Regions from separate parts of the Oribacterium sp. P9 genome, predicted to be linked through region 2. Evidence: predicted binding sites of a transcription regulator. Region 2 holds the regulator's gene; the other holds the start of a gene.
What was found. Region 2 encodes Rex, which represses fermentation and respiration genes when NADH is low (regulators of the CRP and FNR family bind a similar motif). Its sites were predicted from a motif close to ATTGTTAANTANTTAACAAT; they were not measured.
Positions count from the first base shown of each region.

Region 1 (8,792 bases), on a different contig from region 2:
GTGGCGACACCGATGATGCGATACAGATAGCGGGTTTTATTTTCCGGTTTCGTCAGGTCAAGCGTCTCTCGTTTGAAGTGCCGGACGAGATCACCGGCGTGAAACGTTCTCAAATTCTCCATGGTTCTTATCCTCCATCTTCGTCAAAAATACGGCTTCCGCATAGCTTATAGTATGACAGCAGACCGGGCAGTTCAGATACAGAATGCGGCATAGAGCGGAACGATCTTCAGATTATTCTCTATGCCGAAGTTTTTCGCAGAAAGCTTGATGGCATACACAGGCTTGTAGCTGTCCATGTAAATCCGCAGGCTTTTCGCTCTGGTGTTGTCGGCAGATTTGACTTCGATCGGAATAAGCTGACCTTCGCGCTGAATCACAAAATCGATTTCAGCTCCACGCTCGGATGTCCAGTAGTAGCTACGGTAGCCGTTGATGGTGAGCTGAACATGAACATAGTTTTCCGTCATACCGCCTTTAAAGTCGTTGATTTCATCCACCATATAGAGGATATCATCGGCGGCGACATCCTTTTTCGCGCAGAGAAGTCCAAGATCAGATACATAGATTTTGAACGCATCGATATCCCGGTAGTTGTCAAGCGGCTTTTTGATCTGCTCCACCCGGTAGACCTGCGACACGATGCCGGACAGGCAGAGCCATTCGATCGCGTTTTCAAATTCAGAAGCGCGTGCGCCTTTCTTCAGCAGCTTATACTGGAAGCGGGTATTCGTTTTTGAGAGCTGCACTGTGATATTGTCGTAGGCCAGCCTCGTTTTTTTGATTTCATTCAGGGTATTATACTTGCTCATATCATTCAGATAGCTGGCAAGGATGGTATCCTGTGTATGCCGGACCAGAATATAATTTTTCGTGTTCACGAACTGCATCACACACTCTGGCATGCCGCCGACGACCAGATACTGACGATAGAACTGCATGGCTGCTTCGTGTAATGCAGACGGCAGCGGGGTATCGGTCTGGAAGCTCTGCCGGATTCTCTCCACCAGTTCCTTTTCACCGAGCGCCAGCATGAATTCTTCCATATCCATAGGATAGAGCGTTTTCATATCGACCTTTCCGACAGGAAAAGAGAATTTCGAGCGGTTCACTGCGACTCCGAGCAGACTGCCGGCGACGATGATGTGATAATCCGGCGCGCTCTCGCAGAAATACTTGAGAGAGGTCAATGCTCTTTCACAGAGCTGCACCTCATCAAATACGATCAGCGTTTTTTCTTTTACGATGGTCTGATCAGCGATACGGGAGAGGATAGGAATCAGATAATCCGGGCTGATGTCTTCATCGAAGGTCTCGCTCAGCTTCGGGTTTGTCTCAAAGTTAAAGTAGGCCACATTCTCATAGTGTGTACGTCCGAACTCGAGAATAGAATAGGTTTTCCCGACCTGCCTCGCCCCCTGTAAAATCAGAGGTTTGCGATGGCTGCTTTCTTTCCAGAATTCCAGAAAGTCAAAGATTTTTCTATACATGATCGGTCCTCCTTCGCTGTGATACATCCAGTATAGCAGATGCTCGCGCTAAATAGTGTAAAAAAACAGAAAAAGTTCGTGTAATAGCACATGAAAAAATATTAAAAAATTACACTAAATAACACGAATATTAAATAACTGGTATTTTAAGTTTGGTTTTATACAATGTTGTAAAAAATCAGCCGGATTTACAAATTCTTTCTTATAGCCAATAAAAAATGATAGTAATAACGTAGTGTTTGCTGATTATCATGAAAAACTATCGGCCACAGCAAAGTTTTTCCGCCTGTGGAGTAAAAACTATCGGTCACAGCAAAGTTTTTTCGGTTGAAAAGTAAAAACTATCGACCGCAGCAAAGCTTTTTTGCTGCACTGATATTACCTGCGCCTATAGCAGGTGAGAGCTTTTCCGTAATAGAATCCGCCCTGCGTCCATGATAGTCTAGTAAGAGGTGCCTCCGGCACCTGCGGACAGGACATCGCATCATGATGCCGCTCGTCCAGAAAGCAAAGGAGGCCATCGATGATCCAGCTTAGTACGACGCAGATTTTTCTTATGATTTTCATCCCGGGGCTCATCACGCAGCTCCTCCGGGCACTGCCGTTTGTGATGTTCGGACGCCGCGCGATTTCGCCGACGATTCGTACACTCGGCGCGACCCTGCCCTTCGTCATCATGGCGGTGCTGGTCGTCTACTGTTTGAAATCGATCCCGACCGGCAGCCTGAAGGAGAACCTCGAGCTGATCGCTGCGGTTCTGATGGTCGCGGGTCTTCACCTCATAAAAAAGAACACGGTCCTCTCGATCAGCGTGGGAACCGTGTTCTATATGGTGCTGGTGCACCTGATCTAATATCGGATGCCAATGTCGCTGTCGCCGCTTCATCGCTGTCCGCGGTGATCGTCGGCTGCCGGCGCATGGTTGTGCAGACACAGCAGCTACGGGATCGGGTGCCAGCATGGCCGATCTTACATCAGGAGCTGCGCGCTGAGCTCCATCACGCCGGTGAGAACCATGACGAGGATCGGGTCCCAGTGAAGCTTCCGGAGCATCACGAGGGCGATCAGAAACCAGGCGCACATGCGGACGTCAAGGGTGCTCGGCAGGCCGATGGCCGGCAGGAGGATCAGGAGCCCTGCGGTGAAGATGAGGGCGACGACCGCCGGGCGGAGCGTTTTCAGGACGCCCTGCAGGAGGCTCAGTTTCCTGTACTTTGTGTAGATGATGGCGATGATCGTGACGACGACGCAGCTCGGTAGAACATCCCCGAGGGTCGCCGCGACGGCACCGAGCGGGCCCGCCATCTGGAGACCGATGAAGGTCGCGGCGTTGATTGCGATCGGGCCGGGCGTCATCTGGGAAATCGTGACGAGATCGGTGAAGTCCGCCATGCTGATCCAGTGATAGTGGTTCACGACCTCCTCCTGGATCAGTGGCATCGCGGCATAACCACCGCCGAAGCTGAAGGCACCGATGCGGAGAAAGGCGAGGAAAAGCTGGAGATAGATCATGACTGCACCTCCTCACCTTTATTTCGCCAGAGTGTTACGGCGACGCCGAGGGCGATGACCGCGAGGATGATCCAGATCGTGGAGATGCCGAGGATGTAGTTCGCGACGAAGGCGGCGAGCATGATGACGAGGGATGACCACTTTTTATCGACCAGTACGCCGCTCGCCATGTCCCAGGTGACGGACATGATGACCGCGCTGACGCCGCAGCGCATGCCGGACAGCATGTGGTGGATCATGAAATTCGAGCGGAAGGCGGAGTAGAAGAGGGAGATGACGCTCAGCATCAGGAAGGGTGGGATGACGGCGCCGAGCACCGAGAGCAGGATGCCGGGGAAGCCGCAGATCTTGTAGCCTACGACGATCGCGCCATTGACCGCGATCGGGCCCGGTGCGGACTGTGCGATCGCGACGAGATCCAGCATTTCGTCCTCGCTGATCCAGTGCAGGTCGTCGACGAACTTCTTTTTCAGCAGCGACACGATGACATAGCCGCCCCCGAAGGTGAAGGCGCTGAGATACAGGGTCTCGAAGAAGAGCTTCCGGAGACGCGCGCCGGAGCCTGGAGCTATATCGGTAGATTTATTTATTGATTCACTCACGTCAGGATACCTCGTTTATTCTCTGGGTGATTTCAGGATGAACCGTGACAGAGACTGGAAAAGGGGCCTCTGCTGGTAGTATAAGCAGGGATTCGTTATATTTCAACGATCCATAGTATAGGACCAAACGAAATATATTATATTGCATAGATTTCAAAAAATCATATAGGGTTTTAGCGAGCCTGCTTCGAAAATAATAGACCATATCTATGAAAAATGGCCTTTCGTGAAAAATAATATATAAAAGTCTCGGAAATCCATAGGAAACGGGCGCACGGGTATATGAAATTTTCTGAAATGCTCATAATAATATAGTGAGCATCCTCCGGGAGCGAAGGGTGCTGCCAAAATGTATATTATTTTTTCGTATTATTCAAAGTTCATGTTTCTACGAAAAAACACGCATTTTCGAAACTTCTATATATAATGTAAAACGACTTGTTAATTCTGTGTCAAATTAACAATGTTCAAGTTTTTCATCGCATGTTATACTTTTTATAACTGGGCGATTTTATGTATATTTTTTTCAGGAGGAAAATATATGGTTACAAATGATAGGGGTGCGGTTTCCATCAAGCATGCTGTCATGGAGGGGCTCGCACGCGAGCTCTGGGAGCATGACGAGATCACACCAGATGCAGAGAATCAGCTGATTATGTCGATTTCACCGGGACCTCACGCAACATGGCGCTGCTGTGTCTACAAGGAGCGTGAGATTCTGAGATGGAGAATCCGTCTTTCTGAGAACATGGATGCAAATCCATACACGACGGAGAAGAATCCGAACGTCGTACAGGTCATCGATCCGGCCTGCGAGGAGTGTCCGCTATCCACTTATTCTGTAACCGATAACTGCCGTCTCTGCCTTGGTAAGGCGTGCCAGAACAGCTGCCGCTTCGGTGCGATCACCATGACCGAGTCGAGAGCGCACATCGATCCGAACAAGTGTAAGGAGTGTGGTATGTGTGCGAACGCGTGTCCATATGGTGCCATCGCGCATCTGGAGCGTCCGTGCCGTAAGCCGTGTCCGGTCAATGCCATCAGCTACGACGAGAACGGCATCTGTAAGATCGACGATAAGAAGTGCATCCGCTGTGGTCAGTGTATCCACAGCTGTCCGTTCGGCGCGATCGCATCGAAGATCGATGTGCTCGATGTCATCCGTGACATCAAGGCCGGCAAGGAAGTCTTCGCGATGTGTGCACCGGCGATCGAGGGTCAGTTCGGTAAGGACATCACCATGGGCTCCATCCGTGAGGCACTGAAGGAAGTCGGCTTCACCGACATGGTCGAGGTCGGTCTCGGCGGCGATATGACCGCAGCGTACGAGGCAGAGGAGTGGTCCGAGGCACGTAAGGAAGGTAAGAAGATGACGACCTCCTGCTGTCCGGCATTCATCAACATGCTGCGTATGCATTTCCCGGAGCAGTTTAAGGAGAACATGTCGGAGACCGTTTCCCCGATGTGCGCGATTTCCAGATACCTGAAGGCGACCCACCCGGGCTGCACGACTGTATTTATCGGACCGTGCATCGCGAAGAAGTCCGAGTCCCATGAGATGGGGATCGAGGGCAATGCAGACTACGTTCTCACATTTGGCGAGATGACCACGATGATGGCCTCGAAGAATGTGGAGATGAAGCCGGTGGTTGATCCGTATCAGGAGTCGTCCATCTGGGGCAAGAGCTTCGCAACATCCGGCGGCGTTGCAAACGCGGTTATGGAGGTGATGCGTGAGCGGAACGAGGATACGACCGGTATCAAGCTTCGTGCAGCAGCCGGTGGCAAGGAGTGCAACGTTGCGCTGACACTTCTCAAGCTCGGCAAGCTCCCGGAGGATTTCATCGAGGGTATGGTCTGCGAGGGCGGTTGCGTCGGTGGCCCAAGTAAGCACAAGACGGAGATGGAGCTTCGGAAGTCCCGTCAGGATCTTCTGAACCAGGCCGATGATCGTAAGATCCTCGATAACCTCGAGAAGTATCCGATGGATAAGTTCTCCATGATGCGTGGACATATGGCTCCGCCACACAGCGAGACGAAATAATTTCTAAATAAACCGAAGGGCGACTGTCAGAAGCGCAGTACTCCGAGGTCGGAAAAATCAAAAATTGGCCCCTAAGAACCAGTAGGCCCTCCGCAAACGACTGAGTTTTCTTTATGAAAACTCAGTGTTGCGAAGGGTGCTAAGGAAAATTACTCCAACTGGTTCTAAGGGGCCAATTTTGATTTATTCACGGCCTCTGCGTATGGCTTCTGACAGTCGCCCTTCGGCAGTATTTAAGAATTTAACTTAGTGCCGCGGACGATGTGTGCCGAGGCCGACGACGGTTTCCGTCTGGTTGATGAGGTCGATGACCTTCTCGATGGCGAGTTTTCCGTCCTTCAGCTCGAGGACCATCGCACCGCAGTTCGGGACGATGCCGCCGTCCCAGTAATCCGCGTCGCTCAGGTTCCGGACGATGCTCTCGACGCCGCGGAGGATACCGCCGTGGCAGGTCACCATCACGCGCTCATATTTGCCCTCGTTCGGGTAGATATACGTATCGAGGAAGTGCTCGATACGGTCCTTCACCTCGCGGATTGACTCGCCGCCCGGCAGTGGTGCCACGGTATCCGGGTACGCGAACCAGCGCTTCAGATGATCGAGAATCTCTTTCTCCGCCTCGGTATGCGGCACATCATCGCGCATCTCGATGCCCTCTCCGGTACCGAACGCGATCTCCTGGAGATCGTCGAGTGGTTCAATGCTGAGATCAGGGTGATTCTTCAGGATGATCTCGGCCGTCTTCTTCGCACGCACGAGCGGACTCGAGAATACTCGATCGAAATGCACATCCTTCAGTGCCTCCGCCGCGATGCGCGCGCCGGCGAGTCCCACATCATTTAACGGAATATCCTTCCGTCCCTGCAGACGATGCTGCTGATTCCACATCGTTTCTCCATGTCTGATCATATATATTTCCATCATCGTTTCCTCGCTGTCTATATGTTCTGGTGCATGATTCGCATGGACTGAAGTATATCATATTTCGACGGAAATAAGTAGTCATCAGATCGCTGAAGCGAATGAATTGTATTTATTTCTGTACAATGGCATGTAAACTGAAAAACTGGCATCTTTAAACGTTTACAACATTTACGGAAACATGGTATAAATAAATATTAGAGTAGTTAGAAAAGATAACATGGAAAATTCCGCTAAAGACAGCAGTGACATCGTGACGTTTTTATACGATTAGGGCTTGTTAATGGCTGGAAAAGCAAGGGCACGCGAGCGTAGTTTATGGGGTCAGACCCCCTTACGAAATTCTTAAGATGACGCCAGTGCCCGTTTTCCCGTATAAAAGCGAGCCCAATACTGAGAACTGGATCGGTGTCCCTGGCGCAGGTAAAACGGTACCGATCATTGTGAGCCGGGCAGATGGTAGTTATTATGTTCACACATCAACGACGGCATCGAGAACAAATAAAGGTAAAACGTATGTGACGATTTCAGACCATCTGAGTCAATCGTCTGTTAAAGACGGCGGCTATATTTCGGGTGCGAAATATGACACACTTGCAGAGGGCTTAGTGCCGCTTAGGGTCCCTGGCTTAGATTTTACCGGCTTCGAAGTACTGTGCTTCTGTTGTCGCCCCTCCGGGCTTTCATCTGGAACCGCATGATTTGCCGGAATTTCACCTGCGTTTCGCCGTTTTTTGCCCTTTTCCGGATTGTTTCCCGCCCGGCTCTTCCTATATAATGAGTAAATGACATTATAGAAATGAAAGGGGGATCGCGATGACGGACATGTATTTTCTCGTGCTTACCGCGATCAATTTATTTGCGCTCGCATTTATGTGTGTGCTGGTGAGCCTGAATGATACCTTAAATCCGAAGCAGACCCGCGGCTTCCTGTACACCTTTCTGCTGATTGCATTGATCTCGATCCTGGAGCTGATTACGGTGCTGGTAGACGGAGGGCCACGCTGGATGCGGCCCATCAACATCATCTCAAACTACCTGGGCTTCAGCCTGACACCCGCGGTGCCGCTCGTCATGGTCTACACGATCGATCAGAGCGGACAGATCAGTGAGAGTCTGAAGGTGGCGACCGCGCTGGAAATCGTGTACTTTCTGATCATGACCGTCTCGCTCTTCACGGGCGGACTGGTGTTTACGGTGGACGCGGCCAACCAATACTCGCGACTGGGCGGCTTCCCGGTCTACATGCTGATGTATTACGCCGGTATCGTCTTCCTGATGTACCATCTCCTTGAGATGGCGCGCTTTTTCCAGAACCGTGGCCGGGAGCTCATCTATGCGCTGGCGCTGTTTCTCGCGCTGGGAACGCTCGTGCAGATCCGGCTGCCGGGGATCCACGTGACCTGGCTCTGCGTGACCATACTGTCGATCCTGTACTACCTCTACTGCAACGAGATGTGGAACCAGCTCGATGGTCTGACAGGACTGCTCAGCCAGAAGAACTATCTGAACCGGACGCTGAATCTGCACGAAGAGGACCGGATGCTGATCGTACTCGACCTCGACGATTTCAAGCATATCAATGATACCTACGGGCATCTCGCGGGTGACCGCTGTCTCCGTGAAATCGCGCAGTGTCTGAAGAAGGCCTACGGCCGCTATGGCAACTGCTACCGCATCGGTGGTGACGAGTTCTGCGTGCTGCTCTGGAATCCGGAGAAGGAGGTCTTCTGCCGGGAGAAGTTCTACTGGAACCTGACGAAGCAGCGTGTGAAGACCTCGATTCTGCCGAATGTTTCGTACGGAAGTGCCCTCCTCGATGCGTATGAGAGCATCCGCGATACGAAGGCCCGCGCCGACCAGAAGATGTACCAGAATAAGAAGGAACATAAGGCGGAGAAACACTTCACGTAAAGCAGCAGGCCGCCGGCGTCCGCAAAACCCGATCTCCGACCTGCGCCGGAACATGTTCATAAAATCGTAAGAAAGCAGCTGATTGACAATCGGCTGCTTTCTTTTTATACTTCAGCTGTACTAATACAATTAATACACTTAATTCACTCAAATCACACGAATTAAATGAATCACCTGGCTACGCTTCTGCCGGATCTGATGCATTTGATTCACAGATTCAGGAAACGTACTGGAAAGGGGATAGCGGATATGATTCTCATCGATTACAAGGATCGACGTCCTCTCTATGAGCAGATCGTGGAAAAGCTG
Region 1 covers NZ_JBKEIS010000005.1:28,549-37,340, reverse strand. Annotated here, with positions in the region: gene ACK8P7_RS04880 (DUF1653 domain-containing protein) at 1-122, opposite strand, end outside; gene ACK8P7_RS04875 (ATP-binding protein) at 195-1,490, opposite strand; gene ACK8P7_RS04870 (branched-chain amino acid transporter permease) at 2,014-2,343, shown strand; gene ACK8P7_RS04865 (chromate transporter) at 2,460-3,002, opposite strand; gene ACK8P7_RS04860 (chromate transporter) at 2,999-3,604, opposite strand; gene ACK8P7_RS04855 (4Fe-4S dicluster domain-containing protein) at 4,146-5,648, shown strand; gene ACK8P7_RS04850 (histidine phosphatase family protein) at 5,895-6,557, opposite strand; gene ACK8P7_RS04845 (GGDEF domain-containing protein) at 7,386-8,483, shown strand; gene ACK8P7_RS04840 (GntR family transcriptional regulator) at 8,733-8,792, shown strand, end outside.
Region 1: ACK8P7_RS04855 (4Fe-4S dicluster domain-containing protein) is a predicted target of Rex. The motif match lies at 4,042-4,061, and genes of this name have one in related genera.

Region 2 (8,792 bases):
CGGTTTTACCGGCGTCGAGATATGCCTGGGAGTGCGCGGTCGAACCCTCCGGAACGAAGGCGATGCGGGCACAGGTACCAGGTACACGGCGCATGACATTGCCGAAATCCGTCGAACCGGTCTGCGCTCTCGGCGGGGCGATCCGCGGTGCGCCGATCTCTTCGGCCTGCTTCATCACGAGATCGTTCAGTCGGATGACCGGAATCTTATTATCGACTTCCTTCTCGCGGATGATTTCCACCTCGGTTTCGGTCATCATCGCCGCGCCCTGGAGAATCTTTTCGAAGCGTGTGCAGACGTTGTCGAGGTAAGCGCGGTTATAGGAACGCACGTAGAAGCTCGCCTCCGCATAGGCCGGCACGACATTGGCCGGTGTGCCGCCGCAGTTGGTGACTGTATAATGGATCTTCACGTCGGATGCGACGTGCTCACGTAAAAACTCAACGCCCTGGAAGGCGAGGATGAGGCCATCCAGCGCACTGCGACCCTTTTCCGGGCGGAGCGCAGCGTGCGCACTGGTGCCGTGGTAGATTACCTTATACTTCGAGTTCGCGAGAGACTTCACATCCACCTGCGTATTCGGACCGCCGTGCATCATGAAGGCCACGTCGAGATCGGTGAAATCGCAGCCGTTCCGGATCATCTGGATCTTGCCGCTGATGCTTTCCTCGGCAGGGGTTCCGTAGACCGTGATGGTATAGGCCTGGTCCAGGTCTGCTTCTTTTAATGCCTTCGCCGCAGCGAGGATGGATGGACCCTGCAGATGATGACCGCAGGCGTGTCCGAGGCCTGGAAGCGCGTCATACTCACAGAGCAGTCCGATGTTCGGGCCGCCGTTCCCGTGGTGATAGACTGCCTTAAATGCGGTCGGGACACCCGCAATGCCGGTTTCGACCTCGAAGCCTTCGCGCATAAGCCACTGTGTCAGAACGTCAAGGGCATGAAACTCCTCCATGCCGGTTTCCGGGTGATCGAAGATATCGTCGGCCATCGCGATCAGCTCTTCCCGAACGCCATCGATCGTTTGAAATAATCTTTCCTTCAAATTAAAAGCACCTCCGTTTTTTGATGAGCCCATTATACAGGGCAGCGGAAGTGCTTGTAAAATATAGAAAACAAAAGATTATTATTTATACTTATTTAACAATATATTTGTTAAGAATTCTACAACTTGCCTTTGACATCTATTTCACAGGATTGTATAATTTAGAACGAAATCTATGATTTTGTATGCAATATCTACAAAATCATATCACAGGAGAGCGCATTAACATGGCAAAGAAAGAAATATCACAGGCGGTTATCCAGAGACTTCCTAGATATTATCGATATCTCGAGGATCTCATGGATCAGGGGATCGAGCGCATTTCGTCGAACGAATTAAGTAAGCGGATGAAGCTCACGGCGTCGCAGATCCGTCAGGACCTCAATAACTTCGGCGGCTTCGGTCAGCAGGGCTACGGCTACAACATCCGAAATCTGCATGATGAGATCGCGAAGATCCTGAACATCGATGAGGAGCATGAGATGATCATCGTCGGAGCCGGTCACTTAGGACAGGCACTGGCGAACTATACAAATTTCCGAAAGCGCGGCTTCATCGTAAGAGCTATCTTCGATCAGGACCCGACGGTTATCGGTACCCGGGTAGGCGATGTCGAGGTGCTTCCGATGGAGAAGATCGATGAGGTCGTGAAGGCATCCAATGTCAAGATGGCAGCGGTCTGCATCCCGAAGACACCGGCCGTGAAGGTAGTCGAGCAGCTGATCGCCGACGGCGTCGTTGGTATCTGGAACTTCGCGCACGTCGATCTCGAGGTTCCGGATGATGTCGTCATCGAGAACGTGCATCTCTCCGAGTCGCTGATGCGTCTCAGCTACCGTATGGGTGAAGCCTACGGACGGAAAGAAGCGGAGGACGAGGCATAAGATGGTGATCGGTATCGGCACCGACATCCTGGAAATCAGCCGTATCGAAAGTACCCGGCGAACAGGCACGGAGACTCGTATTTTTACGGAGCATGAGCGCCGGCAGGCATCTGGAAGAGATTCCATGCTTGCCGGTGATTTTGCATGTAAGGAGGCGGTCGCGAAGTGCTTCGGCACCGGCTTCCGCGGCTTCCGCCCGATCGACGTCGAGGTGCTCCGGGATGAACTCGGGAAACCCTATGTCGTGCTTCACGGCGCTGCCCGCACACTGTATGACGAGCTGGGCGGACGCTCGATTCAGGTCTCGATCTCCGACACGAAGGAGCTCGTCATCGCATTTGCCATACTGGAGGGCACAGATGGACACAGACAAGACGACCTATCTCAGGAAGATTCCGGCACGCCGGAGCGACAGTAATAAGGGAACCTACGGAAAGATCCTCGTGGCCGCCGGCTCGGAGGGCATGTGTGGTGCCGCTTACCTCGCCGGTCTCGCCGCCTATCGCAGCGGCGCCGGCCTCGTGCGCATCCTGACCCCTGCGTCGAACCGCCTCATCGTGCAGTCCCTGCTTCCGGAGGCGATCTTCACCGGCTACGATTCGGACAGTAATTTCCGGGTCCTGTCCGAGGCCAATGTCTCCTGGGCGGACATCCTCGTGCTGGGGCCAGGTCTCGGCACCGAGGCGCTGAGCGTGACGCTCGTTCGCGAGCTGCTGCAGGCCATCGCAGCGCAGTGTGATGCAACGCCGTCGAAATGGCTTGGGAAATTCCCGCTTCTGCTGATCGACGCAGACGGCCTCAATATCCTGAGCGTCCGTCCGGAGCTCATGCAGCTCGTCGACCAGATCGCACGGCAGATCCCGGTGGTCGTCACGCCACACCCGATGGAGATGGCGCGCCTCTCTGCGGTTTCGCTACAGGAGATCCTTCAGTGCCCGGCCCACGCGGCGGAAGCATTGGCCGCGGCACATGGCACCATAACCGTGATGAAGGGCTCGGAAACCATCGTCCTGGATGCCGACGGACACGCCTTCCAGAACCTGGAGGCGAGCCCGGCCCTCAGTAAAGGCGGCTCCGGCGACGTCCTGTCCGGTGCCATCGCCGGCGTCTATGCCGTCCTGCGCGCCGACCGAATCGACGCACTGAACGAAGTCCCGCCAGAAGAACAGCGTACGCGCTGGCGCAGGATGGCCTTCGACGCAGCCGTCACCGGCGTCCTGCTCCATGCAGAAGCCGGACGACAGGCCGCAAATATCCACGGAACCCACGGCGTACTCGCCAGGGAAACGGCGGACATGCTCGGAATCGTGATGCATGCGTGAAGATGATTCCTGCGACCCGCCCGCCGTTCTAAGATGCAAACATGTCAGAAAAGCTTGATTCTACGCCGTTTTTACGTTATAGTACTAGAGTTTGATTTAAACATCGATCAATTTTATATATGTAATTGAGGAGAGTATTATGTCAGGACATTCCAAGTTTTCAAACATCCGTGCTAAGAAGGAAAAGAATGATGCCGCAAAGGGCAAAATTTTCACCATGATCGGCCATGAGCTCGCACTGGCTGTAAAGGCCGGTGGACCTGACCCAGCTAACAACTCCAAGCTCGCTGCTGTCATCGCGAAGGCAAAGGCAAACAACATGCCGAACGACACCATCAACAGCGGTATCAAGAAGGCAGCCGGATCCATGGATGCGGATAACTTCGAGGAGCTTCAGTACGAGGGCTACGGCCCGAATGGTGTAGCCATCATCGTCAAGGTTCTGACGGATAACAAGAACCGTGCTGCAGCGGATGTACGTTCCGCATTTACGAAGGGCCACGGCTCACTCGCAACGCAGGGTGCCGTTTCCTTCATGTTTGACGAGAAGGGCCAGATCATCCTCGACCGTGAGGCGATGGACGATATGGGTAAGGACTTCGACACACTGATGGATATGGCCATCGAGGCTGGTGCCGAGGACATCACCGACGAAGAGGATTCCTACGTGATCATCACGGATCCGGCGGACTTCGAGACGGTTCGCGAGAACATCGAGAAGCAGGGCATCCCGATGGCAGAAGCGGACGTCGTGATGATCCCGCAGAACTACGTATCGGTTACCGATCCAGAGGTCGTAAAGGGACTTCGCAGAACCCTCGACCTGCTCGACGCATCCGAGGACGTTCAGACTGTATACACCAACTGGGAAGAAGAGAATGAGGAGTAAAAAAAAGACCGCGTAAGCGGTCTTTTTTTTATGCATTGAGTAGGTTCTTCGGCTCCACCGTCACCGACCAGTTCGTATGATAGATGACGAAGCCCGGTGCCTGATTCGGCACCTTCCGAAGATTCTTCCGAATCGTATAATCGACCTCGACCTTCGGATCCTCACGATGCGAAGAGAAGTACGCCGCGAGCTCCGCCGCCTCGATGAAGACCCGGTCCGGCACCTCCTCCATCGGCTGCCCGCCCGTCTTCACGATGACATGCGAACCCGTCACGCCCTTCGCGTGGAACCAGAGATCCCCGCCATCCCCGAGTCGGAAGCTCACGTCCTCGTTCTGATAATTATTCTTTCCGATGAACAGCTCATAGCCGTCGCTCGTCACCCAGTGGTACGGCTTCGACTTCCGCTGCAGCCGGTTCTTTCCCTTTCCCGGCGTCTTATGCAGGAAACCGAAATCGATCATCTCCCGACGGATATCCTGCAGATCCTCCTCGGACTCCGCGATGTCAAGCGCCGTGCGGATCGACTCGAGGTGCTCGACCTCCTTCCGCGTCTCCTCGAGCTGCACCGTCACGTTCTCCTTCGTACGCTTCTGCTTCTGGTACTTCTCGAGGTAGCGCTTCGCATTCTCCGCCGCAGAGAGATCCTTCTGCAGTGGAATCGTGATCTCACTGTTTGTATAGTAGTTCTCGCAGACCAGCTGATCCTCCCCACCCTGCAGCGAGTAGCCGTAGGTGTGCAGCAGCTCACCGTATACGCGGTACTTATCCATGCCCTCGGTATCCCGGAGCTGCTTCTCCTGAATCATCAGCTTCTTCCCGGCACGCTCCATCAGCGTCGTCAGCACCTTCCGGAGATCCGTCGAACGCTGACGGATACGGGAGCTCCTATCCTTCTCACTGTAGAAGCGGCGGATGACCTCACTCATCGAGTCGAAGTGCTCGACCTCGAAGGCGGCGTCCGCCTCATACAGCGTGAGATCGAAGGCGGAGAAGTCCGTCGGCACCTCATCCTGGTAGACGATGACCGGATCCGGCTGCCGCTCGATCGCAACTTCTTCTATAATATGATGGAAGCTTCCGTACAGTGCGGCCAATGCTTCTGCCGGCTGGCAGTTCGCGGAGAGGTCGGGATCGACACCGGCGCGGTGACAGAGCTCGGAGGCCGTCAGTGGACTGAGACCCGTGATGTGATGGAAGAGCGCCTTGAAGACCGGCTCCGGCTGCTGCGCGAGCAGCGCACAGAAAGCGGCTTCATCGAGTGTCAGCGGATTCTTCTTTCCACCCGCATCCGGGATGAAGTACGGACGATTCGGCAGCACCTCCCGCACGGAGGACTGGGAAGCGGAGATGCGCTTCACGGAATCGATGATGCTGTGGTCATCGCGGAGCAGGATGATGTTCGAGTACTTGCCCATCAGCTCGACCGCGAGGTAGCGCTTTCCGAGGTCGCCCATCTCATCGAGATGCTCGATGGTGAAGAGGATGACACGCTCGAGACCGTCCTCGTGCAGCGCCTGGTCCGGCTGTCGCACGTCGAGGATCGCACCGTTTCCGATGTGCTTCCGGAGGGCCATACAGAAGGTCGGCGCGTTGATCGGCGCCGGCTTCGCATCCTCCGTGAGGGTGCAGAGCGGAAGGGACGGATTGACCGAGATCTGTACCTTCACATTATCCTTCTGATTTCGCACGGTCAGCTGGATCTCATCCTTCTCCGGCTGTGTGATCTTCGCAATCCTGCCGCCGATCAGACGCTCGCGAAACTCCTTTACGGTCGCCGAAACGACCAGTCCATCATATGCCATAGCACATCGCCTTTCTATATCAAAAACCTTACGTGACAGTTCAGACAGGGGACCCCACGACCTGAACTGTTAAAACTTTACTTCTAAATTATAGTAGACTATAATTTATTACATATGACTAAAAAACGCAAGCCGCCCTCGGGCAGGCTGTGCACATCGAGGTAATCTATGAAATTAAAAAGCATGACCGGATTCGGACGCGCCGAGGTCTCGAACGACCAGTACCGCCTGTCCGTGGAAGTGAAGTCGGTCAATTCCCGTTTCCTGGATCTCAGCATCAAGATGCCGAAGAAGTTTAATGCACTCGAGGCCAATATCCGAAACACTGTGAAGGAGTACATCTCCCGTGGCAAGGTCGATCTCTTCATCACCTACGAGAGCTTTTCAGAGAAGGGAAAGGCCCTCCGGCTCGATCTGCCGCTCGCGAAGGAGTACCTGGAGTCCATGCGTACACTGGTGAACGCGCTGGGAGTCGAGGACAATGTTAAAGTCACCAATCTGGCGTCGCTGCCGGATGTGCTCGTGCTCTCTGAGGAATCTGAGGATGATGACGCGCTCTGGGAGAGCCTGAAGCCGTCACTCACCGGTGCACTCGAGCGTTTCTCCGAGACCCGTGTGATGGAGGGCGAGAACCTCCAGAAGGATCTCCTCGGAAAACTCGCCGAGATGGAAGCCATCGTGAACCGTATCGATGCGCGTTCGCCGGAGATCACAGCCGCCTATGAGGCGCGTCTTCGTGCGAAGGTATCGGAGCTCCTCGAGGGTACCGGCATCGACGAAGCCCGCATCGTGCAGGAGGTGACGATCTACTCGGATAAGATCTGCACCGATGAGGAGCGGGTACGCCTGCACAGCCATATCAAGAATATGCGGACGAAGCTCCAGAACGACGGCCTCGTCGGTCGTGAGCTTGATTTCGTCGCACAGGAGATGAACCGTGAGGCGAACACGACGCTCAGTAAGGCAAACGACCTGATCGTATCGGAGGATGCGATCGGGCTGAAGACCCTGATCGAGAAGATCCGTGAGCAGATTCAGAATCTTGAGTAAGGAAGGTATACATGGAAAAGGGAGTTTTAGTTGTGATTTCCGGCTTTTCAGGAGCCGGTAAGGGAACGCTGATGAAGCAGCTTGTTTCCCGTTATGATCAGTATGCACTGTCGATCTCAGCGACGACGCGCCAGCCGCGCGAGGGCGAGGTCGATGGACGCGAGTACTTCTTCAGGACGAAGGAGGAGTTCGAGGAGATGATCGCACAGGATGCGCTCGTGGAGTACGCGCAGTACGTCGAGCACTACTACGGCACACCGAAGAAGTATGTCGAGGAGAACCTCGAGGCCGGAAAGGATGTACTACTCGAAATCGAGATCCAGGGCGCACTGAAGATCCGCGAGAAGTACCCGGAGGCGATCCTGATCTTCGTCACACCGCCATCGGGAGAGGAGCTTCGCCGTCGTCTCGTGGGACGTGGCACGGAGACCATGGAGGTCATCGAAAAGCGCCTTCGGAGAGCCATGCAGGAGTCGGAGGGCGTCGAGGCCTACGACTATATATTGGTAAACGATAATATTGACACTTGCACCGAAAAATTGCATAATCTCATACGTGCCGCGCACGAAAAGTCCAGCCGGCACATGGAGATCATCGAAAATGTAAGACAGGATCTGAGGAGGATAGAACATGTCACAGCAAACATATAATGACCTGATTGATGCAGCGAAGAATACGAACGCCATTCAGGACGACACGGATAAGCTCGTAGAGAGCCGTTACGCAGCCGTTATCGCCAGCGCGAAGCGTGCACGTCAGCTGATCGATGGTGCAGATCCTGTACTTCCGAACGCAGAAGGCAGAAAGCCGCTCGCGATCGCTGTCGAGGAGCTCGCACGGAATCTCGTGACCATCAAGCGTGGTACGGAGGTCGATGACGATCCGAAGATCGCGGCGAGAGAGAACCCGGGCTTCGCTTTTGACCTCGATGAGGACAGCGAGGACGAGGACAGTGAGGATATCATGCTGATGAACGATGCGCATGCAGCTTCCTCTGAGGATGACTACAACTCCGACAGCGAAGCATAATATATGAAGATTCACATGATATCCCTCGGTTGTGACAAGAACCGGGTGGACAGTGAGAAGATGCTTTCCAACCTGCTCGAGAAGTATCCGGGCAGTGAGCTCACCGATGATCCGGCTGAGGCAGATATTACAGTCATCAATACCTGCGCCTTCATCGGGGATGCGAAGGAGGAGAGCATCAACACCATCATCGAGAATGGTGAATATAAAGAAACAGGCAGGCTCAAGAAGCTCATCGTGGCGGGCTGCCTCGCAGAGCGCTACCGTGAGGAGATCCGAAAGGAGCTTCCGGAGGTCGATGAGGTCATCGGCGTGAAGGAGTATGTCGAGCGTCTGGATGTGCAGATGAAGCGTGTCGAGAACGCAGAGAACTACACGGCGTATCTCAAGATCGCCGAGGGCTGCGACAAGTGCTGCACCTACTGCATCATCCCGAAGCTGCGCGGACACTACCGCTCGGTGCCGATGGAACACCTTCTGGAGGAGGCGAAGCGACTTGCTTCCGAGGGCACGAAGGAGCTGATCCTCGTGGCCCAGGAGACGACCCTCTACGGTGTCGATCTCTATGGTAAGAAGAGCCTTCCGGAGCTCCTGAACCGGCTTTCGGAGATCGAGGGTCTCGAGTGGATCCGTATCCTGTACTGCTACCCGGAGGAGATCACGGACGAGCTCATCCAGACGATCCGTGATAACCCGAAGGTCGTACACTACCTCGACATCCCGATCCAGCATGCGTCGGATAAGATCCTGAAGAACATGCACCGTCGGA
Region 2 covers NZ_JBKEIS010000018.1:2,059-10,850, forward strand. Annotated here, with positions in the region: gene ACK8P7_RS09365 (M20 family metallopeptidase) at 1-1,045, opposite strand, end outside; gene ACK8P7_RS09370 (redox-sensing transcriptional repressor Rex) at 1,273-1,929, shown strand; gene acpS (holo-ACP synthase) at 1,931-2,347, shown strand; gene ACK8P7_RS09380 (NAD(P)H-hydrate dehydratase) at 2,289-3,251, shown strand; gene ACK8P7_RS09385 (YebC/PmpR family DNA-binding transcriptional regulator) at 3,391-4,140, shown strand; gene ACK8P7_RS09390 (NFACT family protein) at 4,169-5,944, opposite strand; gene ACK8P7_RS09395 (YicC/YloC family endoribonuclease) at 6,113-6,994, shown strand; gene gmk (guanylate kinase) at 7,006-7,644, shown strand; gene rpoZ (DNA-directed RNA polymerase subunit omega) at 7,625-8,023, shown strand; gene rimO (30S ribosomal protein S12 methylthiotransferase RimO) at 8,027-8,792, shown strand, end outside.